Regions from separate parts of the Colwellia sp. BRX8-5 genome, predicted to be linked through region 2. Evidence: predicted binding sites of a transcription regulator. Region 2 holds the regulator's gene; each other region holds the start of a gene.

Region 1 (7,631 bases), on a different contig from region 2:
TGCTTTTAACTTTCCAGCACAAATTCAACCCATCAATAAAGACAGAGCTATATTAGAGCTTTTTCATGGTCCAACACTCGCCTTTAAAGATTTTGGCGCGCGTTTTATGGCTAAATGTTTGCAAGTTTTTAGCAAAGATAAAAAGATCACTATATTAACGGCGACCTCAGGTGACACAGGCGCGGCGGTTGCTCATGCTTTTCATAACATTGAAAATATTCGTGTGGTGATCTTATATCCGAAAGGAAAAATCAGCCTGCTACAAGAAAAAATGTTTACGACCTTAGGCGGCAATATTGAAACACTCGCTATTGACGGGAGTTTTGATGATTGTCAGGCGTTAGTTAAAAAGTCATTCGATGATAGAGAGCTAGCTACTACTATAGGTTTAAATTCAGCTAACTCAATAAATATCAGCCGCTTATTAGCTCAGGTATGTTACTACTTTGAAGGGTTTGCACAGTTATCTCGTCAAAAGTGTAAAAGCGAATTAAACGATGTTGTGGTATCGATTCCCAGTGGTAACTTTGGTAACTTAACCGCTGGTTTATTTGCTAAAGCACTCGGTTTACCGATAAAAAGATTTATTGCGGCAACAAATGCCAACGATACTGTGCCTCGTTACCTAAAAACAGGTGAGTGGACGCCTAATGCTACTGTAGCGACAATTTCAAATGCTATGGATGTTAGCGATCCTAACAACTGGCCTCGCGTTGAACATATGCTAAAGTCTGGCATAGTTCCTAGCGATTGTATTAGTTCAGTTTCAATTGATGAAGAACAAACACAGTCAACTGTTTTACAGTTAGCCAAGCTGGGTTACATCAGTGAACCACATGCAGCCGTTGCCTATAAAGCGTTACAGTACAATGCAGATGAAGGTGAATTTGGTGTGTTTTTAGGCACCGCACACCCAGCAAAATTCAAAGAGGTGGTTGAAAGTATTTTAGGACAACCAATCGGTCTACCAAAAGAGCTTGCTGACTGCGCCAGCGAAACCATTTTATCAAAAGATATGGCCGCTAACTTTAGCGACTTACGTGATTATTTATTATTAAACGATCACTAATTTCGTTCAGTTAAAAACACGTTTATAATGGTCGTTAATTTAGATTAACGGCCATTTTTATACCTCATGATAAATCAAAATATTAAGCCGCAATGGCAACAACTTATTAATCAAGAACAAGCCAAGCCATATTTCATCGAACTAAACCAAGTAATTTCTCAACAACGAGCAAAGGGCGAAGTTATCTTTCCTGCGCAAAACGATATTTTTAATGCTTTTTGTTATCAAGATATTAAAGACACTAAAGTGGTTATTTTAGGGCAAGATCCCTACCACGGTGAAGATCAAGCTCATGGACTCGCTTTTTCTGTGCAACCCGGCATTAACGTCCCACCTTCATTAGTCAATATTTATAAAGAGCTTGTTAATGAGTTTGCTGACTTTAATAAGCCAAGCCACGGTTGCTTAACGCAGTGGGCAGAGCAAGGGGTGCTATTACTGAATACGGTTTTAACCGTCAAACAAGCACAGGCTCATTCTCATGCTAAGTTAGGTTGGGAAACATTTACTGATGCAGTAATAAAGCACATTAATCAAGAAAGTAGCGGTTGTGTATTCTTACTTTGGGGAGCTCATGCGCAAAAGAAAGGAAAAAACATTAATACCGAAAAGCATTTTGTATTAAACGGGCCACATCCTTCACCTTTATCGGCATATCGCGGTTTTTTTGGCTGTCAGCATTTCTCAAAAACCAACCAATGGTTACAATCAAAAAATATGACTCCGATAAACTGGCAGTTGCCTGAACAAGCATAAGGTTAACTAAAAAAAGATACAGCCCTTAGTAAACATCAGCAAAGGGCTCCTTTTTATTAAAAATAAGATGTTAACTTATAACTTGAATAGTCCTAGATTTTTATCCGTTAACGCATCACGCCAACCCCCTAGCCATTCTGATTTTGCATCTGTATTTTGATAAGGACATTTTTCTTTTGTTTTTCCGGTGAGGCCTGCTTTATAACCATTGGAATGTGCTCTGCCTAGACGATCTCTTTTCTTTGTTTGCATCGATAACTCTCCATCATTGTCTTGGTGATACTTATTAATACTTGTCGAATAAAACAGCAGTCGACAATTCAGTTAAGAATAAGCAAGAGGCTAAATCAAGTAAAATTACGATTAAAAAGTGTTCGACAGTTAATGATTGAGAGCTGAAAAATCCTAATTATAAGATTAAATAAATAAAACAATTTGTTAGCAACAAGCGTTATTACCTATGATTATTAAAAGTTATTTTTATATAAAAAATTATTTTAATGTTGTGGAATACCTAAGCGACTTGAGCGTAACAGTGGTTCTAACATGCCTTCAAGACCATTGAGTTTTATTTCGTAAATTAATTCAAGTTGCTGTCCTAGCTTACCTTCAGGAAAACCTTTTGATTTAAACCACACTAAGTAAGGCTCTGGCAATTTTAGTAAGGGTCTACCTGCATATTTTCCAAAAGGCATTATTTGATTTACAGCATCGAGCAAAGCTTGTTGATCTGAAAACATAGTTTCTCTACTTATTAAATTTTCTTGTCGGGATAATAACTCAAAACCTTTTAACATCATAAAAGTGTCACAAGGTCTATTTATAATCATCCTAAGTTTATCGACTAACTTCAAACAGGGAACGAACATGTCTATAATAAGAAAACGCAGTGCGGCGCACAAAGCTTATATTCCTTCAAATGCGCGAGATAACCAATATATTTTAGCTGAGTTTGCCATTACCGATGAATTAATAGAGTTAATTTCTCCAAATATTTCAACGCATAGCACTCAACCTTACTATGATTTTTATCAAAGTTTATCACAATTATTATTTACGCTAAGTAATGACTATGCGATACAAAGTAGCTTATTTATTGCTAACGATAAATTAGTTCGCGTTCGCTACAGTCAAGAAATGCACCAATGGCAAACCAGCCAGCAAATTTTATTTTATTACGATCCTCAAAATCATCAATTACAAAATTCTTTTTTTGATGCCAGTATTCGCGCAAAAAAGATCACCCTGCTGTTTTTAGCCTCTGGCGACGACATTCGTTTTAATGCCGCGGCATTTCATCAAAAAGTGACTCGGTTACTGCATAGTTTTATCGAGCAAACAAAATTACCTAACCAAGCGATACGTTTACGTGATCATCAACATCTTACTTATGATTTATTTGCTAAAAATAAAGGCTGCTTAGGCACACAAGCACATAAATTACGGCCGATTGATGAACGCTATAAATCACAAAACGTTGTTATAACACCGAACGCATCGGCAATAAGTTATGCGGTAATTAATCTAACGATTGATAATCGTTTATTGGGTTTAGTCGACATTGATGCCAATTCTAAAGATCCATACAATCCGCTTTATACTTATTTAACTGATACTTTTTCACTGGTGGCTAAGCGCTTTAATTTAAATAATGGGGCGTTAATCGCTAATGGTTTAGTCCCCATTGTCCGACATAGTTTGCATGAAATAATTTCTAAGATGGGTGAGTTACAAATGTTAGGTTATAACCCTAAACAGAGTCCCTGTGGCTTGGTGAGTAAATGGAAAGCCGATGAGTTAGTTGATAACGTACAACTTATCTTTGTGGCTACCGCAGAAGATTCCCAGCACAGCGGCTATGGCAAGTTTATTAACCAAATAGAACAGGCAATGCGTTTATTAGCGACCGAACTCGAAATCCCCATTAATAAAGATGAATTAACGTTAAGGTTTCACCAGCATATTGCTTATAATATTGAAAACTAAGGTTAATCAACTTCACCATTAACCGTTGGCTTTTTCTGTAGCTTGCGTTGTAGGGTTCTGCGGTGCATTGAAAGCTGACGAGCCGTTGCTGAAACATTACCATTATTAAATTTTAAGACTTGTTGAATATACTCCCATTCAACCTGCTCGGTTGACAACGTTGGCTCATTTATAATGTTTGTTGCTGAATTTGCAACCAATGTTGATTTTTTTAGCGACGAACTGTTAGCGTTTTTAGCTAAGGCCGATAATAAAGTCTGTGTATCGACCGGCTTGGTTAAGTAATCATCTGCGCCAAGCTTTATTGCGTCAACTGCAGTAGCGATACTGGCAAAACCAGTTAATAAAATAATACGACTCTTTGGCAATAGCTTCCTCATCGGATTAATCAAATTTAAGCCACTTTCATGATGGAGTTTCATATCGAGCAATATGAATTCAGGCAATTGACGATGACAGGTTAATAATGCATCGTTAATATTATCGGCCAACCAACAGCTGTAGCCATGTTTTTCCATACGCCTTTTAAGCGTATTAGCAAAGGTACTGTCATCTTCAACAATTAATAATTTCATTCACTTTTTTCCTGCATATCATTAACCACTAACGGTAATTTCAACGTTACTAATGCGCCACCGGCAACGTGATTGGTTAAGGTAAGTGTCACACCTAATCGCTCTAAACTTGCATGACTCAAAAATACCGCCATACCTAACCCTTGCTTGCTGTTTACGGGTTTAACGCCTAACTCACTTAGTGTTAATTGGGTAAAACCACAACCAAAATCACGAATACTGAGTTGCCAATTTTTTTCATCAAACAAGCTAGATAACTCAATTTTATCACTACCGCTGGCTTTAGTGGCTCGAATCGCATTATTAACTAAATTTAAAATCGCTGGCAATAATGAAGCATCAGCCAATACTTTAGCGTTTTCACTGAGTATTGATTGGTGCGTCTCAGACAAAAAGTTCACCCTAACATCAGGATAATTTAAGTTAATATGATCACGCATTTCTTGCACAATATCAGCACAAAGTACCTCTTTTGACTTTTGCTCTTTAATCTCAAAAACCATTTTACGAAACTCAGCTAAACTTCTGCTACAACGTAATAACTGTCCTTGTAGGTCAACAATCGCTGGGTGCTCAGGTAGCTCTTCACTGAGTTCATCGACAAGCAGCTGTACAGTTGCTATGGGAGTAGCGAGCTGATGAGTTATTTGCGCAGAAGCGACCCCTAATGACATAATTTTTTCTTGCTTTAATTGCTCTTCCCGAAAAGCAGCTATCGCCTGTTCTTTTTGAGAAATTCTTCGTGCCATTTGGCCAACAACGGTTGCAACAACAATGCTAGAAAAAAGAAAATTGATCCACATACCAATAAAGTGGCTTTGCATATTGCCATGCATTACTGACATGGGTAATAACCACAATAAAACACTGTATGAAGCAATCGCTAATAGTGCGACACTTCCAAGTAACAGCGGTGTTAACGTCACAGCAGCAATAGCAATAGGAATAAGTAATAACGAGACAAAAGCATTAGTTGCTCCGCCGCTAAAATACAAAATAAGTGAGAGAAATAAGATATCAGCGCAAATCTGCCCAAGTAAGGCGAGCTTATCGGCTTCTTTCCCAGATTTATAATATAAATAGCTGACTAACGTAAATAAAGCTTCAATTGAAATAACAATAATGAGCGGTAACCAAGGCAGCTGATAGTTTAAAACGCCATTAACAAAAAGTATTAATATCAGCTGAATAATAATTGCCGCACTGCGCAATAAAAGAACGGTGCGAACTTGGTTAAACTTTCTAAAAAATAAAGACATAATATTTTTATATTGGTTAATCGTATTTGTTGATGTTACGCTAATTTTTATAATTTTAACTGATCAAAAACAGTTTATTTTAAATTTCAGATAAAAACATATAGACATCTAAACGTCTATTGTTATACAGTTATTTTAATCAAATTTATTAAGGTTTATTTTAATGTCATCACATGAAGAAAAAATCACCCTGGCAGGCGGTTGCTTTTGGTGTATTGAAGGTGCATACAACCAATTAATCGGCATTAAATCTGCCGTATCAGGTTATATGGGCGGTAGCGCAGCGCTAGCAACTTATGAAGACGTTTGCTCGGGTCAAACCGGTCATGCAGAAGTCGTGCAGTTAACCTTTGATAGCACAGCGATCACTTCTCGTGAAATATTAGAAGTGTTTTTCACGCTACACGATGCCAGCCAATTAAATCGTCAAGGTAACGATATAGGAACCCAGTATCGCTCAGGGATTTTTTATCACAACAAAGAACAACAGCAAATTGCTGAAGATATTATTAAAGAAGTCGACGCCAGCAATATGTATAGCTCAGCGGTTGTGACCGAAGTAACTCAAGCGTCAGAGTTCTTTTCTGGTGAAGATGTTCATCAAGACTATTTCAATAATAATCCTGGTAATCCTTACTGTCAGGCGATTGTTTCGCCTAAGCTCGCAAAATTTAGAAAAACGTTCGTGGGTAAATTAAAACCATCAGAGACTTAAAGCCATATTGTCAGCTTGAGAGTAAAACCTCACCTTTCACAAAGTGCGTAACACTGAAATAATCAGTGTTACGCATCTACTGCCAAGTACTGATTTAATACATCAAGGTATACAGTTTTCTGCGAAATTTATTGGCTAATGGATCGCCATCAGGTAAAGCCTTTAACACATCAAGATAAAGATCTTTGCTTGCAGCATCACTACTATCTTTTTGCATTAAACGAAACAGTAACGTCAACGCTTCTTCATGTCGGTTGACTTGGCTGTATTGCGCAACAAGTTGATGTTGTAAAGCAATGTTGTCAACGTCGTCCACTAACTGTGCTTCTAGTGCTTTAATTTCTGGTGAGTCGGCGGCTTGACTGGCAAGCTCAAGTTTAGCGATAAGCGCTTGATAGTGACTGTCTTGGTCAACCATTAAAATAGTGGTTAATAAAGATTCTGCTTCGCTTATTTTACCCGTTTGTAAATAAACATCTGCCATCATTAATTTAATGTCGGCACGTTCACTATTAAGTTGATAAGCACTATTAATGACCGTGAAGGCATCATTAATATTATTATCAGCTAATAACTTTTGCGCCTGAATGAGTAATAAGTCTTCTTCTTTAGGTAAATGATTCGCTAAAAATTCTTTTATATTGTCGTCATCTTGTGGCCCAGTTAAACCATCAAGTGGTTGGCCATCTTTCACTAAAATCGCCGTAGGTAAACCTTGAATACCAAATTGTTGGGCAATTTGTTGCTGAGTTTGACAATCAACCGTGGCGTATAATATATACTGCTCAAAACCCTGCAAGCCGATGGCTAGCTTATCTTTTAGCTCCAAACTTTCAGGGACCTGTGCCGCCCAAAAGTCAACTAAGACTAACTTCGATTTTGATTCTTCTAAAATAATTTGTTGAAAATTTTCTAGGGTGATTTCAATGGCATTTGTAGTCACATTCACTTCCATTTAGTTTATTGATGAGCGTCTATAATCTATATTTTGGGGCAATTATAAAAAGCGCAAGTGCCTTAATGCAAAAAGCTGAACGCCTATCAATGAAGGGACATTCAGCTTTCGTATCATATAAGTCTAATAATAATTAGACTTCGTTTAATAACTCACGAGCAATAATGATTTTTTGGATCTCGCTGGTGCCTTCATAAATAGTGGTAATACGTACGTCGCGAGCCATGCGCTCAAGCGGATATTCTTTAATATAGCCGGCACCGCCCATTAATTGCAAAGCGTCATAACAAGCAGTATTCGCTTTTTCTGCGGCAAA
Region 2 (7,631 bases):
TTTACTGTAAATATCCCTCTTTGGTAACAACAACAGGGTAAGTCTACTTACTTAACTTGCTAAGTGTTTTCATTATGGCGTTATAAAAGCAAAGACTTTAACGTTACTTAGCTTTGTTCCACAGCTTTTGATTAATATTGACTGAAAAGAATTCTCCTGGCTGCCAACAGCGAGGAAGTAGATCTAGTTGTTTACGCTCATGGGAGTTTGACACTAACAACTCTAAGATTTCATGGAGGCGCTCTTTACTGATAGTAGAGAAACTTTTAGCGGTTTCAGTAAAATATAAATTAGCAGATTTTTTAATGACTATCTCTTGTCCATGACTTATGAAGGCTAAGTTGCGTGTTGCCGTTCGGCAAATAGGATAATCAGCATTTGCAGGATAAAGCTGGCTGACGATGGCATATTCATAGCGGTCGTTAATATCTTGCTCATACGGGACATAGGTAACACCATAACCTTGTGGAAAATGGCCAGTAATTTTTGTCAGTGCATTAACCACTGCTTGACAACAAGCTCCCCGCTCCGCGTTTTGATTAAGAACATAATAAACTTTCGGTAATAATTTGTAGTTATAGCTATCTTTTGTCGACAAGATAATAGAACTGTATATTTGTGGTACTTTAAGAAGGTTGCCAATGCCCTTTTTTGGGTTGACGGCACTTTTGAGTAAATGCTTAATGAACAATAATTTTTTATGCTCAACGACATTGTGCTCGTCGCGATCTTTTTTTGAATTACCAATATATATACCCGCGCCAATACCATCAATAAGATACTTAACCGTTTCTCGATAATTTATTTGTAAGAGTGCTTTACGCTCTTCAATAGGTAAGGTTCGATGGGGATCTTTTTGATAATCTGCACCACGCAAAATGGCTAGCGACTCGGGGTGGTTATTACCGATATCTTGTAATAGCGCCGCCATGACCAGTGGAATTTTTACTTTCTCTACAAAGGCTTGATAGGCCTCGGGATTATCTTGAGCCAACGTTTGATATTGCTCTGCGTTGATATCCCCCAAAGCACTCTTGATATAGGGCTCAACAATATGTTGATCCATGCATAGTCGGTCAAGTAAACGCAAACATAACACGCTTTTATAAAGCGGTTTATGTTGCTCGTTGGTTAAAGCAATTTTTCGCCCCTGGGTGGGGCTCACTAATTGTATGGTACCTAAAAGCTGGCTAGATTTACGATTACTGTCTTCAAAGCAATCACCCTCAGACAACTTGATGATCTCTTTACAGAGTTTATAGAGGTGTTGATGACGCTCATTACGTTCAAAGCGCAATTCCTCGTAATAATTGCGTTGTTCACGTTCGAGTCTTACCCGTAAAGTTTTAGCTTTATCCGTGGCTGTTTGCCGACTAACTTTTTCAATATTTTGCTTGAGCTCATCTAACTTATGCTCAATAAAAGATTGTTTTTCATAGTACTCAATCGCACGCTCAAGAACGGAATCATTTAATTGGCTGTGGCCATAAATTCTGCTTAAAAGACTTTTTACTTGGCTGGTAAAATAGCTGTCGCTATAGGTTTTATTTTCCATGTAAATACAACTTGGTGCCTGTGCTAAGTAGCTACTTTTTTTAATTATCTAAATGCTAGTTAATAATGCGATAACAGACAAGTGTTTATTAGTATCGATTGAGAAAAAGCACAACCTACAAGTTGTGCTTTTTCTCATTTAGCGTATTAATGCCTAGTGTAGTAATAATGATGATAGCTAGATTATGCTAATTTAACTTAGACCTTTGATTTTAACTTGGTGTTTTTTACCGGCCAGTTGCTGGCAAATACTCACTAAGTCTGAATGCAGGCCACCCGCGGTAACATCACGACCCGCGCCTGGTCCACGAATAATAAGCGGGTTATCTTGATACCATTGGCTCTTAATTAAAAATATATTATCACCCGGAGTTAACGAGGCAAAGGGATCATTCTTAGCAAGCGTCGCAAGATAAACCTTAGCGCTCAATTGGCCTTGTTCGTTGACACAGAATTTTGCAATATAACGAATACAGGCTTGCTGTTTAGATGCGCTAGTGAGTTGTTCAGCAAAGTAACTGTCCAAGTCTGCTGACTTTGCTAAAAATTCAGTCGTTGATAACCCTTGTAAGGATTCTGGCACTAAATTTTCGCATTCAATATCATCAAGTGATAATTCAAAACCTGCCATACGCGCTAAGATCAGTAATTTTCGTTGCACGTCTCGCCCAGACAGATCTTCTCGTGGATCGGGTTCAGTGATCCCTTGTGATAAGGCATCCATTAATAAGGTTGAAAACGGTACACTGGCATCATAGGTTTCAAATAGCCAAGAAAGCGTGCCTGAAAAAATTCCTGATATTTCCGTTATCTTATCGCCACTTTTCAATAAATCGTTAATGGCAAAGTTAACCGGTAAACCGGCGCCAACAGTAGTACTGCCTAACCATAAGCTTTTATTTTCAGCCGCGGTTAATACTAAGTCATTATAACGAGCGGTACTGGCAGAAGCCGCCCATTTATTGGCACCAATAACATGAATACCTTCTTTAAAGAACTCACTGTATAAATCACTAAAATGTTCGCTAGGGGTGATATCGACAACAATTAATTCGTCGTAAGGATGGTTCGTTAACCACGACATCAATAAGGCATTATCACAAGGCGTAGCATCTCTTTCATAAAGCGACATTGCTTGATTAACATCGATACCATCGGTATTAAGCAGTGCTTTTTTAGAAGTGACTAAACCGACTAAATGAACGTTCTCTAACACAGAGACTCGATTGAGTTGCGCGGGTAACAAGTCTAAGAATCGTTGACCTATATTACCAAGCCCTGAAACAACAACACCTATGTGTCGAGCGTCTTTAGTCATATCATAATGAACATTATTAAGTAACTCACCGGTACAACTCTGCTGAAGAATGGCGATAATACTATGCTCACTTAACGAGTTCACCACCTGCAGTACATGAGTATGTTTGAGGGCACGTTTAAAACGCGCTTGGATATTACCTTGATTTACCACACTATGACCAACAATCGCTATAATCGACACCGGTGTGAATGATACTTCGGTATCATGACTCGCCAGCCACTGACTCACTAATTTTTGTTGTGTTTGGTGGATAACCATAAAGCCTTGCTGAACATCACTACATATCGCAGAAAACTCATTACTGGCTTGTTCACCAAACGAACCGGCTAAACTGGTCGATTTTACCAGTAACAGATCGTTAAGCGAGGTAACCGACAATTCCTGTTTAGCAATTTGACCAAATTTTCCTATCTCTGTACCAGAAATTTCAGGATCAAAGCTACTTGCTACATGAAGGTGTGTGCTGTGGTTAGTGAGCGGCTGTAAGGTTTTTGCATGCAGAACCGGGTTACCTAAGCGGCCCAATTCTTTCGCGACACCATTAGGTAAGCGATGTAATTTACGGGCAAGTGGTACAATACGAGGATCGGCACTATAAATGCCATCAACGTCAGTCCATAGGGTAACATTCAGCGCGCCCGACAGTGATGCAATAATTGTTGCTGAATAGTCACTACCATTACGACCTAAAGTACAGGTTTCACCTTGAGAATTTTTAGTGATATAGCCAGTAATAACCGCCAACTTTCCTTTTTGTAAGTTCTGCTGAAAATTTTGACTACTTTGCTGATTGTCGACTGCACAGTCTTTATCATTATTGATAACCAGAAAGTCACGCGCATCAATAGCATAACTTGGACAAACTTTTTCACTTAACACCGCCGATAATAAACGCGCCGACCACAGCTCACCAAATGCCAACATATCTGCATGGTGTTGGCTTGGCTGATCAGACAACCAAGCCGTTAATTGTGTTATATCATCAGACAAAACCTTGATAAGGTCTGCTGCACTGCTAGGGTTCAATAACTCACCAATTAATGTGCTTTGTGATTTCTCTAGTGTTTCAATAGCCAAAAACAGCTCGTCACTTTTTTCAAGTGCGAGTTTATAAATATTGAATAAGTCATCCGTAGTGTTCCCATTTGCCGAAACAACAACTAAATCATTTAGTTGACAGTTTTGACGAATAATATCAACCACACGTTCAATACATTGGGTAGTTGCTAAGCTACTGCCACCAAATTTGTGTACATGAATAGCATGCTTCGCCAGTTGATTATTCCCTGATGATAATTGTTCTACTGTATTTGACTGTGTCATTTTCACTCATTAATTCTTCTACTAAAAATAGTCTACAACTTTAAATTTGGCTTGCCGATAAAGCTTGTTCTAAGTCATTAATAATATCACTAACATCTTCAATACCCACAGAAATTCGGATTAAAGATTGAGTAATACCCGCTGCAATTTGTGCTTCAATTTCCATACCTGCATGGGTCATCGTTGATGGATGACTGATTAAACTTTCAACGCCACCTAATGACTGTGCCAAGGTAAATAGTGATAAGTTGTCAAAGAGTACTTTAACCGCTTCAACACCACCTTTTATTTCGAAACTCATCATAGCGCCAAAATCTTTTTGCTGACGCTTAGCAATTTCGTGTCCCGGGTGATTTTTTAAACCAGGAAAGTATACCGCGTTAATTGCTCGATGATTTTCTAAGTATTTTGCAACAGCATTAGCATTTTCTTGATGCTGTTTCATGCGCAGTGGTAAGGTTTTTAAGCCACGTAATGCCAGATAACTGTCGAAAGGTGAACCCGTAATACCAATACAATTTGCCCACCACGCTAGCTCTTCACCCAGTTCTTTTTCTTTTGTTACTAACACCCCACCCACAACATCACTATGACCATTAATATATTTAGTTGTCGAGTGAAAAACAATATCAGCACCTAATAATAGCGGTTGCTGTAACAAGGGAGAAAGAAACGTATTATCTACTGCCACTAAAGCACCAACAGCATGACTGGCTTGAGTAACCTTTTTTATATCAACCAGCCGTAATAATGGGTTACTGGGTGACTCAATCAAAACTAATCTTGGCTTTTGTTCAAGCGCTTGCGCTAACGCTTGAACATCGTTTTGATCAACAACAAGCACATTAAATAAGCCACGTTTTGCTAGGTGGGTAAACAAGCGATAACTTCCACCATAGCAATCATGTGGAATAACAACCGTATCTTTTGTTGTCAGTAACTGACAAATTAAGTGCACCGCTGACATTCCTGTGCTGGTAACAATGCCTACAGCACCCTGCTCTAAATCAGCGATAGCTTGTGCAAACGTGCTTCGAGTGGGGTTGCCTGTTCTGGAATAATCAAATTGGCGCTTATTGTTGAAGCCTTTTAAAGCATAAGTACTCGATAAATGAATGGCAGGAACAACCGCACCGTGATGTTCATCACTATTAATGCCGGCTCTAACAGCTAATGTTGCTGGTTTTTTGCTTGTCATTTTTTGCTCCAATCGGGCAGTAAAATCAAATAGATGTTTGGACGTCTATAACTCTAAACGCTTTACTTTTGTCGGTCAAGAACTTTAGACTTCTAAACTTCTACACATTCGTTATTGACTCAACGCCAACAACCAGTAAAATCTAGCTTATAAAAAGTAATTTAGCTAAACAAAGGTAATTAAATGGCAAAGTGGAATGGCGATTATATAAAACCATACGCCGAACATGGTAAAAAAAGTGAGCAAGTTAAAAAAATCACGGTCTCAATCCCGTTGCGGGTACTGAAAGTGTTAACGGATGAACGTACTCGTCGGCAAGTTAACAACTTACGCCATGCAACTAACAGCGAATTGTTATGTGAAGCTTTTCTGCATGCTTTTACCGGACAGCCTCTTCCTGATGATGGCGATTTAACAAAAGACAATACAGAGATGCTACCTAAAAGTGTGCGCGAAGCCTTAATAGCAAAAGGTATTACCGACTTCAGTCAATTTGAAATTGAAGACGAGTAGCTTAGGGTTTTAATACACTTCCTTAAAAAGACGCTCTGGCGTCTTTTTTTATGCCCATACGGTAAGCATCTACAATAGCCAGTAACCAACAAGTTAATAGCGTATAGGTTAATGTACTCATTAAGATAGGGTCAACAATAATGGGATTTTTTGACATCTCAGCGATCAGTGCTTGGCTATTGAGCGCAACGTCACCTGATTTAACTTTATTAATAAGTGGCTGATATTGCCTCATCACTTCTTCAATATAAAAATATACCGTCACAGAGAAACTTAAAATAAATAACGTAGCCCGTAGATAAGCGTGACAAATTAGTTGGCCAATACCCGGGTAAACAAGTGCTGAGAGTAAAACGGCTTTCGTTGAAGTTTTCATTGTTATTCGTCCTACTCAATATTGTCATGCTTTGCCATCGGTGACATTGTCTAAATAGATGCTGTTACTAATGATTTATCTGGAACATAAATGACGTACAAAAGGTAATAATGCAGCGAAAGCAGCGATGCCTTGGAGCCACCATGACCATTCGTCCTAAATAACCTACTCTTTACCATCTCGGTAACTGCTGCTGCGTTACCCTACTTTCTACTTCCTGACCCCTGCGTACATGCAGTCACTGCACCGTGACCTACTATTTGTCATAAATAAAAAAAGGAGAGTCGAGCTCTCCTTTTACAGCGTTATTAATAAATACTACTGATTATTCCATATAGTTTTCAGGTAATTCTAGGGCTGCCACTCCAGACTCAACCGCCGCTTTAGCAACGGCAAGCGCTACTCGACCACACAAACGTGGATCCATCGGCTTAGGAATAATATACTCCTTACCAAAGGTCAAACTTTTCTCACCACTAGCATCTAACACTTCTTGCGAAACAGGTTCCTTTGCTAATTCACGAATTGCATGGACAGCGGCAATTTTCATCTCATCGTTAATCGTTCTAGCGCGAACATCTAAAGCGCCACGAAAAATAAAAGGAAAACATAACACATTATTGACCTGGTTAGGGTAATCAGAGCGACCTGTAGCAATAATAAGATCATCACGAACAGCAAGCGCTAATGAGGGTTTTATTTCAGGATCTGGGTTTGAACAAGCAAAGATAATTGGATTGGGTGCCATTAATTTTACATGCTCAGCAGAAAGTAGATTGGGTCCAGAAACACCAACAAATACATCTGCGCCATCGATAACATCTTCAAGGGTACGTTTATCAGTATTATTAGCAAACATACGCTTATATTCGTTAAGATCATCACGTCGGGTGTGAATCACACCTTTAGTATCAAGCATGTAGATTTTTTCGCGCTGAGCGCCACATTTGATTAATAGTTCCATACAAGCAATCGCTGCTGCGCCTGCGCCAAGACAAATAATGTTGGCATCTTTAATACTTTTACCTTGGATTTCCAAGGCATTGATCATTCCAGCAGCAGTAACAATAGCCGTACCATGTTGGTCATCGTGAAATACCGGTATTTTACAACGTTCAATAAGTGCCTTTTCAATAGCAAAACACTCTGGTGCTTTAATATCTTCTAAGTTAATACCACCAAAACTGTCAGCGATGTTGGCGACCGTATTTATAAATTCTTCAACTGTCTTATGTTTAACTTCGATATCAAATGAATTAATACCTGCAAATCGCTTAAATAATAATGCTTTGCCTTCCATTACCGGCTTAGCCGCCATACCACCTAGATTACCTAACCCTAAAATA
Region 3 (7,631 bases), on a different contig from region 2:
GGCCCTAAAACGCCGGCAACAAACCTTGGTTTATCAGGGTTTTTAGCGGTGAATTCATCCGCTGCTGCACGGGCTATTTGTGCCGCCGCTAAATTGATTGCCGCACTGTACGACTGCATATCGTAATCTGCCATCGCAATCGTGGTGGCATTAAAAGTATTCGTTTCAATAATATCAGCACCCGCTTCAAGGTATTCATAGTGAATAGCTTTAATTACCTCGGGTTGTGTAAGCACTAACATATCATTATTGCCTTTGACATCAAGATGCCAATCAGCAAACTGTTCACCTCGGTAATCTTGTTCTTCAAATTTATAGGCTTGGATCATCGTCCCCATAGCACCATCTAAAATAAGAATTCTTTTTTGTATTTGTTGCTCAAGACGACTAAATGATGCTGATTTTTTCATACGATTTCTCTACTTTTACTTTCAAACTTAATTTAATGACTAGATATATCCGACACTGTTTATATTTCTGCGTCTGGGTGTATTGCTTTAATATTTGTTGCATCTAGCTTGTACGGTGTGATCTGATAAACATAATAGTTTAACCAATTAGTAAATAATAAACTGGCATGACTACGCCATGAACTGTGTGGCACTTTTGTTATGTCATCATCAATATAATAATTATTGGGCATAACTGCATTAACATCAGCCTTAAGATCACGTTGAAACTCTTCATCTAGCGTGGTTGAGTCATATTCTGGATGTCCGGTTAAATAGACTTGTTGTTTATTTTTGCTCGCGACCACATAAACGCCTGCTTGTGGAGATTCAGCTATAATTTTTAATTCAGGAATTGATAGGTAATCAGACTTATCAATATATCCAAATCGTGAGTGTGGGACATTAAAAAATTCTTCAAAGCCGCGGGTAAGCTGTTCTTTTTGGTCGATGGGGCTATGCTGAAAAACACCAGATAATTTTTCTTTTCTTAAATGTCGTCGCAATCCATAGTGATGATATAGAGCGGCATGAGCAGCCCAACAAGAAAACATTGTTGAGGTGACATTTTCTTCAGCCCAATCAAATATTTCACAAATTTTATCCCAAAAAGTTACTTTCTCGTATTCCATTAACGCCAATGGTGCACCGGTTATAATTAAGCCATCGTATTGAGTATTTTTAATGTCATCAAAGAGGCGGTAAAAATTATCTAAGTGCTCTTTCGGCGTATGTTTCGATTCATTGGCGTGAATACGCACAAAATCGACATTTATTTGTAAAGGTGTATTAGACAATACCCGTAATATTTGAACTTCTGTTTCAATTTTATTAGGCATTAGATTGAGAATAGCGACTTTCATTGGGCGAATTTCTTGACTTGCCGCTCTACGCTCAGACATTACAAAAATATTTTCTTCACCTAAAATAGACAAAGCAGGTAATAAATCTGGAATTTTAATGGGCATAGCGTTTACCTAATCAAATAATGTCAAACAAGCATGAACACTTCGTTCTCTACTTTCATTTATTAACTTATATTCTGGCTACCAATCAACATACAGGTTTCGACTAACTCAAGCACTACGAATGATAACGGATATATAAATATTATCATTTTATGGTACGTGGATTTTTAGCTATGTCAACATCTAAACGTATAGACGTCTATAATGTTTTTTACGTTAATATTATTTGTCATCTATAACCCTAGCGAGTAAATATTGGTGGAACTAGCCTAATAGAGTGCTACGTAGATAAACGGGGGGTATTGGGCAGTAAAGATGCTTAGGTAAAATACTATATAGCACATTAAATAACGATAGCATAAGAGAGCAAAGTCACTAATTAGATATAAAAAAGCCACTGTAAATACAGTGGCTTAATAATTGTTTAAACTTTTATGTTTAATGTGTAATGTGTAATGTTTATTCTACAGCTTCTTCTTCTTTAGCTGGTTTTTCACTTGCTCTTACACTTTTAATTAACAGTAAGTCGCGTAAACGCTTATCAAGTTCTTTTGCCATTTCAGGTTTTTCTGCTAAAGATTTAGCCGCATTTGCTTTACCTTGGCCAATACGATCGCCATTGTAGCTATACCAAGAACCGGCTTTTTCAACCATGTTATGCAAAACGCCTAAATCAATTAATTCACCTAAGCTGTTAATACCTTCGCCATATAAAATCTGAAATTCTGCTTGTTTAAAAGGAGGCGCTATTTTGTTTTTAACCACTTTTACGCGGGTTTCGTTACCAATAATTTCGTCGCCTGCTTTTACAGCACCGATACGTCGAATATCTAAACGAACAGAAGCATAAAACTTAAGTGCATTACCACCCGTTGTGGTTTCAGGAGAACCAAACATTACACCAATTTTCATACGAATTTGGTTAATGAAAATAATCATGGTATTAGATTTTTTCAAGTTACCTGTCAACTTACGCATTGCTTGTGAAAGCATACGGGCTTGTAATCCCATATGAGAGTCACCCATATCGCCTTCAATTTCTGCTTTTGGTGTAAGTGCAGCAACAGAATCGACAACAATAACGTCTATAGCACCTGAACGCGTTAGCATGTCACAAATTTCCAATGCTTGCTCACCGGTATCAGGCTGAGAAACAAGTAATTCGTTAATGTTAACACCTAACTTTTCAGCATAAATAGGGTCAAGTGCATGCTCAGCATCAACAAAGGCACAAACTTTACCGTTACGCTGAGCTTCAGCAATAACTTCAAGCGTTAACGTTGTTTTACCACTTGATTCAGGACCATAAATTTCAACAACACGCCCAAGTGGCAAACCACCCGCACCGAGTGCAACATCAAGCGCCAATGAACCTGTAGAAATGGTTTCAACATCCATGGTGTTATTATCACCAAGCTTCATAATTGAGCCTTTACCAAATTGTCTTTCAATTTGACTTAATGCTGCTGCTAATGCTTTTTCTTTATCGTCTTTCATGTTTGTTCCGCCGATGTTGCTAAGATTTCGTTTTGATGAAGCAAGTATACTGTATGACCGTACAGTATCAAGCTTTTTTACAACTATTTTAATTATATTATCAAAAACAAAACAAGGTGACTTATAAGTTATTGATAAAAAAAAGAATAACAAGCACCGATAACTTTTAACTATTACTCATCAAAAAGTTACTATTTATATTATCACGGTAAAATCCTTGCCTAAACTTTATCGTATTCAGTAAAAATTTTAGTTAAATAAATAGAGTCTAAATTTGCCAGTTATGACATAATTGCCACCTTACTCTTTCATTGAACTTATGAGTTACCGCATAGAAATGACCACAGCAAACTTAGACTTATCCTCACACACCCCTATGATGCGCCAGTACTTAACCATTAAAGCTGAGTTCCCTCATATTTTAATTTTTTATCGCATGGGTGACTTTTACGAGTTATTTTTTGATGATGCGAAAAAAGCATCTGATTTGCTCGATATTTCATTAACCGCTCGCGGCAAGACAGGTGGCAATGCAATACCTATGGCAGGCGTTCCCTATCATGCGGTGGAAAATTATCTAGCAAAATTAGTACAACTGGGTGAATCTGTTGCTATTTGTGAACAAATTGGTGACCCAGCAACCAGTAAAGGCCCTGTTGAACGTAAAGTTGTTAGAGTTATTACCCCAGGTACGGTGAGTGATGAAGCATTATTACTTGATAAGCATGACAATCTAATTGTTGCGGTAAGTGAAGGTAATAATAAGTCATCGCAACGCTTTGGGCTGTCTTATCTTGATATGACCAGTGGTCGCTTTGTACTGACTGAGCCAAATACCATTGAACAGTTACAAGCTGAACTACAGCGTTTATCTCCTGCTGAATTACTCTACAGTGAATCGTTCTCAGTGCCAGGGTTACTAAAAGGCTATCAAGGATTAAGAAGAAGACCTGAATGGGAGTTTGATTTAGACACAGCTACTAATTTACTAAATACACAATTTGGCACTAAAGAACTTTCTGGCTTTGGTGTTGGTGATAAATCATTAGGCTTAATGGCCGCTGGTTGTTTATTTCAATATGTAAAAGAATGTCAACGCAGTGCGCTTCCTCACATTCGAGCCATTATTTGTGAGTCTTCTGCTTCTGGTGTCATTTTAGATGCGGCAACTCGTCGTAATTTAGAACTCACGCAAAACTTACAAGGTGGCTTTGAAAATACCCTAGCATCGGTATTAGATAAGTCAGCGACACCAATGGGTTCTAGATTACTAAAACGTTGGTTACATTTTCCTTTACGTGATTTAAACATATTAACTGCACGTCAAAATGCAATTAGTGAACTATTGTCACAAGATTTAACGACTGAATTATTTAGCCAACTTAAATCTTTTGGTGATATTGAGCGTATTGTTTCTCGCATTGCCTTACGCTCTGCGCGTCCAAGAGATTTTGCTCGTTTACGTAATGCTTTAAATCAATTGCCTGAACTTCAGCAACATTTACAAACTTGTCAGCAAGCACATATCACTGAATTAGCGTCAAAAAGCTTTCCAATACCCGACTTACACGACTTATTACAGCATGCTTTAGTTGAAAACCCACCCGTTCTTATCCGTGATGGTGGCGTTATTGCCAAAGGCTATCATGAAGAACTTGATGTCTTACGTGACTTAAGTGATGGAGCAACTGAATTTCTTGCCCAACTCGAAGCGCGTGAAAAAGAACGTACCGGTATTAGTTCCTTAAAAGTAGGCTATAACAGGGTTCATGGCTTCTTTATTGAAATGAGTCGTACTGCCGCGAACGATGTACCTGATGATTATATTCGCCGACAAACCTTAAAAAATAACGAACGTTTTATTACCAATGAACTAAAGCAACACGAAGAAAAAGTGCTTAGCGCACAGAGTAAGTTTCTCGCCTTAGAAAAACGTTTATATGATGAATTGTTCGATTTAGTGTTACCTGATTTAGAAAAACTGCAATTACTTGCTCAAGCTGTCGCAGAACTAGACGTTTTAAATACCTTTGCAGAACGCGCAGAAAGCCTAAATTATGTTAAACCAAGTCTAAGCCAAAATGACGGTATTGAGATTAAAGCCGGTCGTCATCCTGTCGTTGAGTTAATGACTAGTGAGCCCTTTATTGCTAATCCTGTTACCTTAAATAATGAACGTAAGATGTTGATCATTACGGGTCCTAATATGGGCGGTAAATCAACCTATATGCGTCAAACAGCGCTCATTGTTTTATTGGCTCATATTGGTTGCTATGTCCCTGCTGATGCGGCAAACATTAGTATGGTTGATCGAATATTTACCCGTATTGGCGCTTCTGACGACCTAGCGAGTGGTCGTTCAACCTTTATGGTTGAAATGACAGAAACCGCAAACATTCTCCATAATGCAACAGAAAAAAGTTTAGTGTTACTTGATGAAATAGGCAGAGGAACCAGTACTTATGACGGTTTATCTCTTGCTTGGGCTTGCGCTGAAATGCTGGCGATTAAAACTAAAGCCTTTACTTTATTCGCTAGTCATTATTTTGAGCTAACCCTGTTAGCCGATCAGATACCAAGCTTGGTTAATGTTCATTTAGATGCGGTTGAGCATGGTGATACCATCGTCTTTATGCATACCGTTCAAGAAGGCGCTGCAAGTAAGAGCTTTGGCTTACAGGTTGCACAACTTGCCGGTGTGCCTAAGACCGTTATTCAACGGGCTAAACAACGCTTGGCTGAACTGGAAAGACAACAAGCTCCTTCTGTTATCAATGTCGAACAACAACCCTTTGAGCAACTTTCATTTATTGATAACACTCACCCCGTACTCGAGTCATTGTCATCAATTGATGTAAACGATTTAACCCCCAAACAAGCATTAGATTTATTATTTGAGTTTAAAAGTAAAATGTAGCCCTTAATAATAAGTAAAAAAAACCAGCAATTGCTGGTTTTTTGTTTTATCGAAGCTAAAATATCTACGCTTGAAACAAGGCTTCAATCGATAAGTCTTGTTGACTTAAAATATCACGTAAACGCTTAAGCGCTTCAACTTGAATTTGACGAACACGTTCACGTGTTAAACCAATTTCTACGCCAACATCTTCTAATGTTGCCGCTTCATATCCTAATAAGCCAAAACGACGGGCAAGTACTTCACGTTGCTTAGAGTTAAGTTCGTTTAACCAGTGAATAATATTATTTTTAATGTCAGATGTTTGCAAGCTACCTTCTGGACCACCACTTTTATCATCCGGGATAACATCAAGTAATACTTTATCGTTTTCACCACCGAAGGGTGAATCGACTGAGGTCATACGTTCATTTAGACGCAGCATTTTAGTGACATTAGCGACTGGCACATCAAGCGCTTCAGCAATATCTTCAGCGGTAGGTTCGTGATCAAGCTTTTGTACTAATTCACGCGAAGTGCGTAAATAAATATTGAGTTCTTTAACGACATGGATAGGGAGACGAATAGTGCGTGTTTGATTCATAATGGCACGTTCGATCGTTTGACGTATCCACCATGTTGCATAAGTTGAAAAACGAAATCCTCGTTCGGGATCAAATTTTTCTACTGCGCGGATCAAGCCTAAATTACCTTCTTCAATAAGGTCAAGTAAGGGTAAACCACGATTATTATAACGACGGGAAATTTTAACAACTAAACGCAGATTACTTTCGATCATCCGTTTTCTTGAGGGTTCATCACCTTTAAGGGCAAGGCGAGAAAAGTACACTTCTTCTTCAGCGCTAAGTAATGGAGAAAATCCAATTTCGCTTAAATATAATTGAGTGGCGTCTAAATTCGATGGTACATCTTCTCTATCTTTAGATGATGATCTAGTTGATTCTTTTTTATCTACACTAGTACTTACCAATTCTTTTTCTATACTCATGCTGTATCTCCCAAGATTTAGCAAAGCCAACTATCAATGATTAAATATGCACACTAACTCCAATTTATTATTATTATTATTTGTTGTTATTTAGACAGGTACTTCATAGGGTTTACTGATTTACCACGAAAGCGAACTTCAAAATGAAGCATGACTCTTTCAGCGTCTGTATCACCCATTTTCGCTATAACCTGACCCGCTTTTACCGACTGTTGTTCTTTCACTAAGATACTATCGTTATGAGCATAAGCACTAAGGTAATCATCATTATGTTTAACAATAATTAGCTGACCGTATCCTCGTAAAGCATCTCCGGCATAAACCACCACGCCATCAGCTGTCGATTTAATCGAGTCACCACGTATACCTGCGATGTTTATTCCTTTGTTACCTTGTTTTGCTGTAGAAAAACCTTCAATAACTTTTCCTTGAGCAGGCCACAACCAATTTCTTATTTTTTGAGAAAAACTTGTGCCATTTGCAGAGGTTTTATTGTTTACTTTTTGCCCTCTTACATTTTTACCATACGCCTGCTTTTTATTTGATGCAACAGGTTTTTTTACCCTTGTTGGTATGTTACTTTTCGGCTTTTCATTGCGCGCTATATTACTAGTGGCTTGGCTCGAATTTTTAACTAAAAATAATTTTTGTCCAGGGAATATTTTGTAAGGAGATACCAGATTATTAAAAGTGGCTAAGCTACTAATATCAACATTAGCTCGCCAAGCAATAGAATATAAGGTTTCACCTTTTTTAACGATGTACTCGCGACCTTTTAAGCTATTTTTAACACGCTTACTTAATGGAACTGA
Region 4 (7,631 bases), on a different contig from region 2:
CACCAACGACTTAACGGCACGAGGTAAACCTTCGCCGTTGTTAAACAAGTCATTAATCATCACGATATAGTCCTCACTTTCAAAGGTAAAACCGGCACAAACTAAGCCAGTTAATACCCCATGTAATTCAGCGCCATGGACGGTAATACTTTCTGTTGTAAGAATTGCTTGCACTGAGGCAAAGTCTAAAGAGGTTTCGTTGGACATGTTTTAATCATCAATAAAATGCGTGAGTTAATGCAAGGTATCGTAACATTCACGCTTTTATGATGCTAGAGATTAAAAGGAGAAAACCCTAGAGAACGCTTGCATAGTGTACTGCTCATCGCTATAGTGCTCAGATATGTATATATTACTATTAATTAAGATGTTTTTGTGAGAATAAGCCTGTTATGAGTCAACACTCGGTTACCATTGAAGTTGCTAATAGAAGACTGAAGATTTCATGTCCTAGCGGGCAAGAGTCGTCTTTATTATTAGCCGCGGAAGAGTTAAACCAACGTTTGCTAACAGACAGTAAAACTTGTTCTATAAAGACACCTGAACAATCACTAGTAATGACTGCACTTAACTTATCTAATGATTTATTAGCTGCTCGTAAAGAAATTATCGATGAACGTGCTGCGATGCAAAGTAAAATTGATTTACTACAAGCGACTATCAAACAAGCTGTAATTTCCGAATACCTCAAGAAAGCCTGATTTTTCAGCAACCTCTGTTCACTAAAAAAACAAACAAACTTAAGTTACAAAAAAACACTTAAATCGCTTTGAAAAATTAGCTATACTAATTTCGTCTTCTGGGGTGTTTGTATGTTAACTATGTCCCTGAGCCGATAAGTTTTAACTAAGGAAGTTGATTATTAACTATTGTGCAAGCCCGGCTCGTATCGGGAAGCCTACGGTTGAAATGATACCTCCGCCCTGAACACCCGGTGTTCAGGACTAAAGTGGACTGCGGCACCTTGGAAGCATCCTTTTTAAAACCATCGCAGGTTTAAACATATTAGGCTTAGACCTGATACCTCCGCGCAGCACCTAACAACATCTTATTTATCAAATATTATTTATAATGTTACAGCTGAAATAAAGAATAAAAGGCTAACTTACTATATACTTAATACACTTATTGTTATTAATTAGCTTACTTGTTTATATGCCTATAAAATACCTTTGTGTAATGCTGTTGCTAATGCTGAATACTTCATCAAGTATCGCTAAGCAACTTGTTGTTACTGAGATATTACCGCCCTACCAATTCTATCAAGAGAATACTGCGCTAAGTGGATTCTCCGTAGAAGTCATGCAGGAAATATTCAAAATTACCGGTGATGAAATTGATTTACAAGTATTCCCTTGGGCTCGAGCTTATAAAACCGCACTTAACCAACCCAATACTCTTATCTTTTCACTATCTCGCACCAAAGTTCGAGAAAATCTATTTATTTGGGGCGGTAAATTAATGAGAGAAGATATTTATGCTTGGTGTTTACAAGAAAAATTTAAAACACCCGTCACTGATATAGAGCAACTTAAAAAATATAAATTGGCGGTCACTAATTCGTCAAGTACCGCTCAATATTTTCAGCAACAAGACTACCCCTTTATTTATACTGTCGTTTCACCAGAGCAAAGCTTACAGATGCTCTACCTCAATAGAGTTGATTTTATAACGGGAACAAAGAGCACCTTAGTGGCGCGAGCGAGTAAATTAAATTTAGAGGTAAGTAGACTAAAAAAAATTATACCTCTCTCAGTCGTTAATCATGACTTATATTTTGCTTTTAGTCTAAATAGCGATAAAAAGATTGTCACTAAATATACCAACGCTTATAAAATAATAGAGAAAAATGGCACTTTAGACAAACTGAGAAATAAGTGGCAAGTGCAGTAAACGCTACATACTTAGTAAATAATGGCTAGTGCGCTTTACTTTTATCTAAAAAATCAATATAACAAAGACGAATTTTATCAGTTAGTTAATAACAATAGACAACATGACCCAAAATCATCTAGCCAACAAATCAAAAAAACCACAAGGGCAAGTTTATGCTGACACACCAGCGATCGGTATTTTTGACTCTGGCATTGGTGGTTTGTCGATTGCTAAGTGTATCCATCAGCATTTACCCAATGAAAATCTTATTTATGTGGCTGATAGTCAATTTGCACCTTATGGCGATAAGTCGTCAGCAGAAATTATTGAACGGGTAAATAAAATTGCTGACTGGTTGATTAGCCAACAGGTAAAAGCCATTGTTGTTGCCTGTAATACCGCAACAGTTAGCGCTATCGATCAACTGCGTTTGAGGGTTTCAATTCCAATTATTGGCGTTGAACCAGCGATAAAACCCGCTGCGTTGCACAGTAAAACAAAGAAGGTAGCCTTGTTAGTAACAGGGGCAACCGCAATAAATACTCGGTTTCTGTCTTTAGTGAATAAGCATAAAAATGGCGCTGAAATTTATATTCAGCCATGCCCTGGCTTAGTAGAACTTATCGAGCAAGGCCTTCATGAAAGTGAACAGTGCCTTGAAATACTGCATACTTTTTTGCAACCTCTTGTGCAAAGTAATATAGATACCTTAGTCTTAGGTTGTACACATTACCCCTTTGTTCGTTCGCTTATACAAAGAATTGTTGGTGATAAAATTACCATCATGGAAACCGCTCAGCCCGTAACGGATCAACTTACTCGGCAACTGGCAAACCAAGGATTATTGGCAAGTACTCTATCTAGTTCGAAACAACACTTTTTTAGCTCTAAGGTATCTCAGCAACAAGCCAAATTGATGTCAGTACTTTTTGGTCAGAATGTTACCCTTCAGCAATTTCCTGCTCTATAAATGAACAATTAATAATTATTTTTAGCCGTTTAGCCATCTAGGCGTAAAAAAACTAGAAAATAGTTAATCTTGCAGTTAGAATAACTCCAATTCGAAAATATTTTAAACTATTACATTTTTCTGAGGTTATATGTCTACTCAATTTTTCACTTCTGAATCAGTTTCTGAAGGTCATCCGGATAAAATCGCCGATCAAATTTCTGATGCGGTACTTGATGCTATTATCGCTAAAGATAAGAATGCTCGTGTCGCTTGTGAAACTATGGTGAAAACTGGTGTAGCTATTATTTCAGGTGAAGTTTCTACCACGGCATGGGTTGATCTAGAAGCGATTACCCGTAATGTTATCAGTAATATTGGCTATACTTCGTCTGACGTTGGTTTTGATGGTGAAACTTGTGGCATTATGAATTTAATTGGTCAGCAATCACCTGAGATTGCCCAAGGTGTTGACCGAGCAAACCCTGAAGATCAAGGTGCTGGTGACCAGGGATTAATGTTTGGTTATGCGACCAATGAAACTGAAACGTTAATGCCTGCGCCAATATTTTATTCTCATCGTTTAGTAGAGCGTCAAGCTGAAGTCCGTAAATCAGGGGTCTTACCTTGGTTGCGTCCTGATGCTAAATCTCAAGTCACTTTTATTTATGAAGATAATAAGCCAGTAGCGATTGACGCGGTTGTTTTATCAACTCAACATAATCCAGAGATTTCTCAAGAAGATTTGCACGAAGCGGTGATGGAAAATATTATCAAAGCTGTGTTACCTGCCGAGTTATTAACTAAAGATACTAAATACTTTATTAATCCTACTGGCCGTTTTGTTATTGGTGGTCCGGTAGGTGATTGTGGTTTAACGGGTCGTAAAATTATTGTTGATACCTATGGCGGCATGGCTCGTCATGGTGGCGGGGCTTTCTCAGGAAAAGATCCATCAAAAGTTGATCGCAGTGCTGCTTATGCTGGTCGTTATGTAGCAAAAAACATCGTTGCGGCTGGTTTAGCTGACCGTTGTGAAATTCAAATTTCTTATGCCATTGGTATTGCTGAGCCAACGTCAATTTCAATTGAAACTTTTGGTACCGGTAAAGTCTCTGAAGCAAAATTAATTGAATTGGTAAGAGCACATTTTGATTTACGACCATACGGCATTACTAAGATGCTTGATTTGTTACACCCTATGTATCAGATGACAGCAGCTTACGGACATTTTGGTCGTGAACCTGTTGAAGTCACTGTTGGTGATGATACTTTTACTGCATTTACGTGGGAAAGAACTGATAAAGCTGACGCACTTAGAAAAGCTGCTGGTTTTTAGTTTAACGACTAAACATCAAGGCTCCTAATAAAAAAGCGACTGAATAAGTCGCTTTTTTTGTTCAAAGGGTAAATAGCAACCTAGCTCATCACGACTTAGTCGACTGTGCTTTTTTGCTGGCAACTTTATCTTTTCGTCGTTGTTCGATAACATCTTGAACATTGCCACCAATATGCTTTTCGCCTCGTTGGTTCGCTAAATTTATTTGACGCTCACGCTCAGCGAAACCACTGCGCTGCTCGTCGGTATACTTGTCATAACAACGATGACAACTCACACCTTTAACATAGTGTTCGCTTTGCATTTCTTCGCTTGTTATCGGGTAACGACAAGCAAAACATTGGTCGTACTGGCCTTGCTCTAAACCATGTCCAACGGCAACACGGCCATCAAAAACAAAACATTCGCCTTCCCACATTGAATTCTCTTGTTCAACTTCTTCTAAATATTTAAGCACACCTCCTTCAAGGTGGTAAACGTCTTCGAAGCCTTGCTCTTTCAAGTAAGCTGTTGATTTTTCGCAACGAATACCACCAGTACAATACATAGCCACTTTTTTGTGCTTATTTTTATCTAAATGTTGGGCAACATATTCTGGAAATTCACGGAACGTTTCAGTCTTAGGGTTAACGGCGTTTTTAAAGGTACCAATTTCAATTTCATAATCGTTACGCGTATCAATCAATAAAACTTCTGGATCTGAAATAAGCGCATTCCAGTCTTTTGGTTTCACATAAGTACCAACGGTTAATAATGGGTCAATGCCTTCAACACCCATAGTAACAATTTCTTTTTTTAATTTTACTTTGCTACGTTGAAAAGGGTTTTCATCAGCATATGAATATTTATGAGAAACATTAATTAAACGTTCATCCGTCTCTAAATGAGCTAAAAGCAGATCGATACTGGCTTTTGTACCTGCAACCGTACCGTTAATACCTTCGTTAGCGAGTAATAACGTACCTTTGATCTCGTTTTCTAACATAACGCTTAATAAAGGTGATTTAAGTTGTTCGAAGTTTTCTAAGCGCACAAATTTATAAAGTGCACAGACAGTAATATTTTGCATAGTAATAATACCCATTGAGCCAGCCAGAACGTAAATCCGGAGCTGTAGATTAATATAAAACCAACACCTGCTACTAGCGATGTTAGTCGAAAGATGCGCATTCTATCAAAAGCGCTTATTTAGATAAAGTACCTCGTCGCTCGCCTTAATTATAAAGTTGTTGTCTATCGTATTATTTAGAGCTAAAAAAAGACTTAACACCACAGTGAAAAGTCTTTTAAAAGGCAAAGTATTTCAATAAAAACTCGTTAACTCGGTGAGCCTTTAAGTTTTTCGCGCAACCTTTGAATAATCATATAGAAATATGGCACAAGTAAAGTACCCAATATAGTAGCAGCTAACATACCTGATAGTACGGTAACGCCCAAGAATATCCGGCTACTAGCGCCTGCCCCCGAAGACATAACCAAAGGAATTACACCTAACACAAAAGAGAGTGCAGTCATTAATACGGCTCTAAATCTTAATTTTGCGGCATCAAGCGCGGCTTCCATAATACTTTTACCTGCGGCTCTAAGTTCCATGGCAAATTCAACAATAAGAATCGCGGTTTTAGTCGATAAGCCGATGAGTAGCACTAACCCCACCTGAGCATAAATGTTATTCTCCATGCCCAAGATATACAGCGTTAACATTGAACCAAACAATGCCAAGGGAACCGCTGCGATAACCGAGAATGGTATGGTCCAGCTTTCATATTGCGCCACTAAAAATAAGTAAACAAACAACAATGCTAAGCCAAATAGAACAGGTGCTAAATTACCTGCCTCAATTTCTTGTTTAGACTGCCCGGCCCATTCGAAAATATAGCCCTGAGGTAAGTTTCCAGCTAATTCTTCCATAATAGCTATTGCCTCACCTGATGAATGACCACTCGCTGCTTGCCCAGTAATGTTAGCACTACGATATAAATTAAAGTGTCCGATACTTGTTGGTCCTAAAATAGGTTCTAACTTAGCCAGTGTCGTTAATGGCACCATTTCACCCTCTTGATTACGGACAAAATAGTGACGTAAGTCAGACGGGTCTTTGCGGAACTCTTTTTCTGCTTGAACAGTTACTCTATAAGTACGGCCAAACTGGCTAAAATCGTTAATATACATTGAGCCAAGTTGGGCTTGTAAAGTAATAAAAATATCAGACAAAGCGACACCTTGGGCTTTGGCTTTATTTCGATCGACCTCTAAAAAATATTGCGGAACATTAGCGCGGTAAGTACTAAAAACTTGATTTAATTCAGGACGCTGATTAGCTTCATAAATAAGACCATTCATCACTTGCGCCAAATCACTTGGGCTTCTGCCTTCACTATCTTGTAATTTAAATTCAAACCCCGAACTTGACCCTAGCCCAGGAATAGGCGGCGGATTAAATATCATGATTTGCGCGTCTGGTATGGTCCAAAGTTGCCCCATTAAACGTTGAATAACAGCACGTAACGCTAATTCTGGTTCAGTTCTGTCCTCCCAATCTTTTAGCATAATAATGCCTAAACCATTATTAGAACCCGCTCCTCCTAATAATGAAAAACCAGCAACAGTAATCACATCAGTCACCGCAGGATCAGCTTTTATTATCGGCGTTATTTTATCAATAAGTGCTTGTGTTCTATTACTCGATGCAGCATCTGGTAATTGAATATTAAGAAAAACATAACCTTGGTCTTCACTTGGCACAAACCCCGAAGGTACCGACGTTGTTAACCAACCAGTTGCCATAAATAAAATACCAACAATAAAACCAACACGAGCTGCGCGTTTTAATAAAAAATTTACCGCTGTGGTATAGCCTCCAGTCATCTTCTTAATACCCCGTTCAAAGGGGATTAACCATTTTATTGGCTTCATATTATCTTTACTTAATAACACCGTACAAAGCGCAGGGCTTAGTGTTAAGGCATTAACAGAAGAAATGATAACGGCAAATGAAATAGTAACCGAGAATTGTTTGTACAGTTCTCCGGTAATACCTGGCATAAAGGCCACAGGAATAAATACTGCTAGTAACACCAAAGTAGTCGCTATAATAGGACCTGAGACTTGTTCCATTGCCTTAGTGACAGCGGCTTTTATTTCAAGTTGCTCTTCTTTAAGGATTCGTTCTACGTTTTCAATAACGATAATCGCATCGTCAACGACTATACCTATCGCCAGCACTAAGCCAAAAAGAGTGATAGTGTTAATCGAATAGTCCATGGCCAACATAAAGGCAAAAGTACCTATTAATGACACAGGTATCGCGATGGTCGGAATAAGTGTTGCTCGCCAATTTTGTAAAAATAAGAACACTACTAAAACTACTAAGACTATCGCCTGAAATAAAGTCACTTTCACTTCGTCAATAGAGCGTAAGATAAACTCAGTGGTATCGTAAGGGATAGCGTATTCAAGTCCTGCAGG

Evidence for each region. Region 2 encodes MetJ, which represses methionine synthesis genes. Its sites were predicted from a motif close to TAGACGTCTAGACGTCTA; they were not measured.
Region 1: the regulator MetJ is predicted to act here: its motif matches at 5,747-5,764, upstream of msrA (peptide-methionine (S)-S-oxide reductase MsrA).
Region 3: the regulator MetJ is predicted to act here: its motif matches at 1,602-1,619, upstream of metA (homoserine O-succinyltransferase).
Region 4: the regulator MetJ is predicted to act here: its motif matches at 2,868-2,885, upstream of metK (methionine adenosyltransferase).

The regions. Positions count from the first base shown of each region.
Region 1 covers NZ_JACGVR010000012.1:1,068-8,698, reverse strand. The annotation lists gene thrC (threonine synthase) at 1-1,069, shown strand, start outside; gene ung (uracil-DNA glycosylase) at 1,136-1,825, shown strand; gene rmf (ribosome modulation factor) at 1,901-2,077, opposite strand; gene H4J62_RS09885 (DUF3820 family protein) at 2,323-2,565, opposite strand; gene H4J62_RS09880 (DUF3083 family protein) at 2,693-3,811, shown strand; gene H4J62_RS09875 (response regulator transcription factor) at 3,814-4,386, opposite strand; gene H4J62_RS09870 (HAMP domain-containing sensor histidine kinase) at 4,383-5,645, opposite strand; gene msrA (peptide-methionine (S)-S-oxide reductase MsrA) at 5,809-6,360, shown strand; gene H4J62_RS09860 (tetratricopeptide repeat protein) at 6,455-7,303, opposite strand; gene H4J62_RS09855 (acyl-CoA dehydrogenase family protein) at 7,449-7,631, opposite strand, start outside.
Region 2 covers NZ_JACGVR010000032.1:858-8,488, reverse strand. The annotation lists gene H4J62_RS16335 (hypothetical protein) at 104-1,555, opposite strand; gene metL (bifunctional aspartate kinase/homoserine dehydrogenase II) at 1,748-4,198, opposite strand; gene metB (cystathionine gamma-synthase) at 4,239-5,396, opposite strand; gene metJ (met regulon transcriptional regulator MetJ) at 5,580-5,909, shown strand; gene H4J62_RS16315 (hypothetical protein) at 5,932-6,285, opposite strand; gene H4J62_RS16310 (malic enzyme-like NAD(P)-binding protein) at 6,611-7,631, opposite strand, start outside.
Region 3 covers NZ_JACGVR010000028.1:10,063-17,693, reverse strand. The annotation lists gene metH (methionine synthase) at 1-410, opposite strand, end outside; gene metA (homoserine O-succinyltransferase) at 470-1,417, opposite strand; gene recA (recombinase RecA) at 1,877-2,914, opposite strand; gene mutS (DNA mismatch repair protein MutS) at 3,252-5,831, shown strand; gene rpoS (RNA polymerase sigma factor RpoS) at 5,896-6,819, opposite strand; gene H4J62_RS15520 (peptidoglycan DD-metalloendopeptidase family protein) at 6,906-7,631, opposite strand, start outside.
Region 4 covers NZ_JACGVR010000016.1:38,748-46,378, forward strand. The annotation lists gene H4J62_RS11970 (UPF0149 family protein) at 1-207, opposite strand, end outside; gene zapA (cell division protein ZapA) at 393-701, shown strand; RNA gene ssrS (6S RNA) at 794-975, shown strand; gene H4J62_RS11985 (ABC transporter substrate-binding protein) at 1,192-1,893, shown strand; gene murI (glutamate racemase) at 1,997-2,845, shown strand; gene metK (methionine adenosyltransferase) at 2,976-4,163, shown strand; gene H4J62_RS12000 (rhodanese-related sulfurtransferase) at 4,252-5,232, opposite strand; gene H4J62_RS12005 (efflux RND transporter permease subunit) at 5,481-7,631, opposite strand, start outside.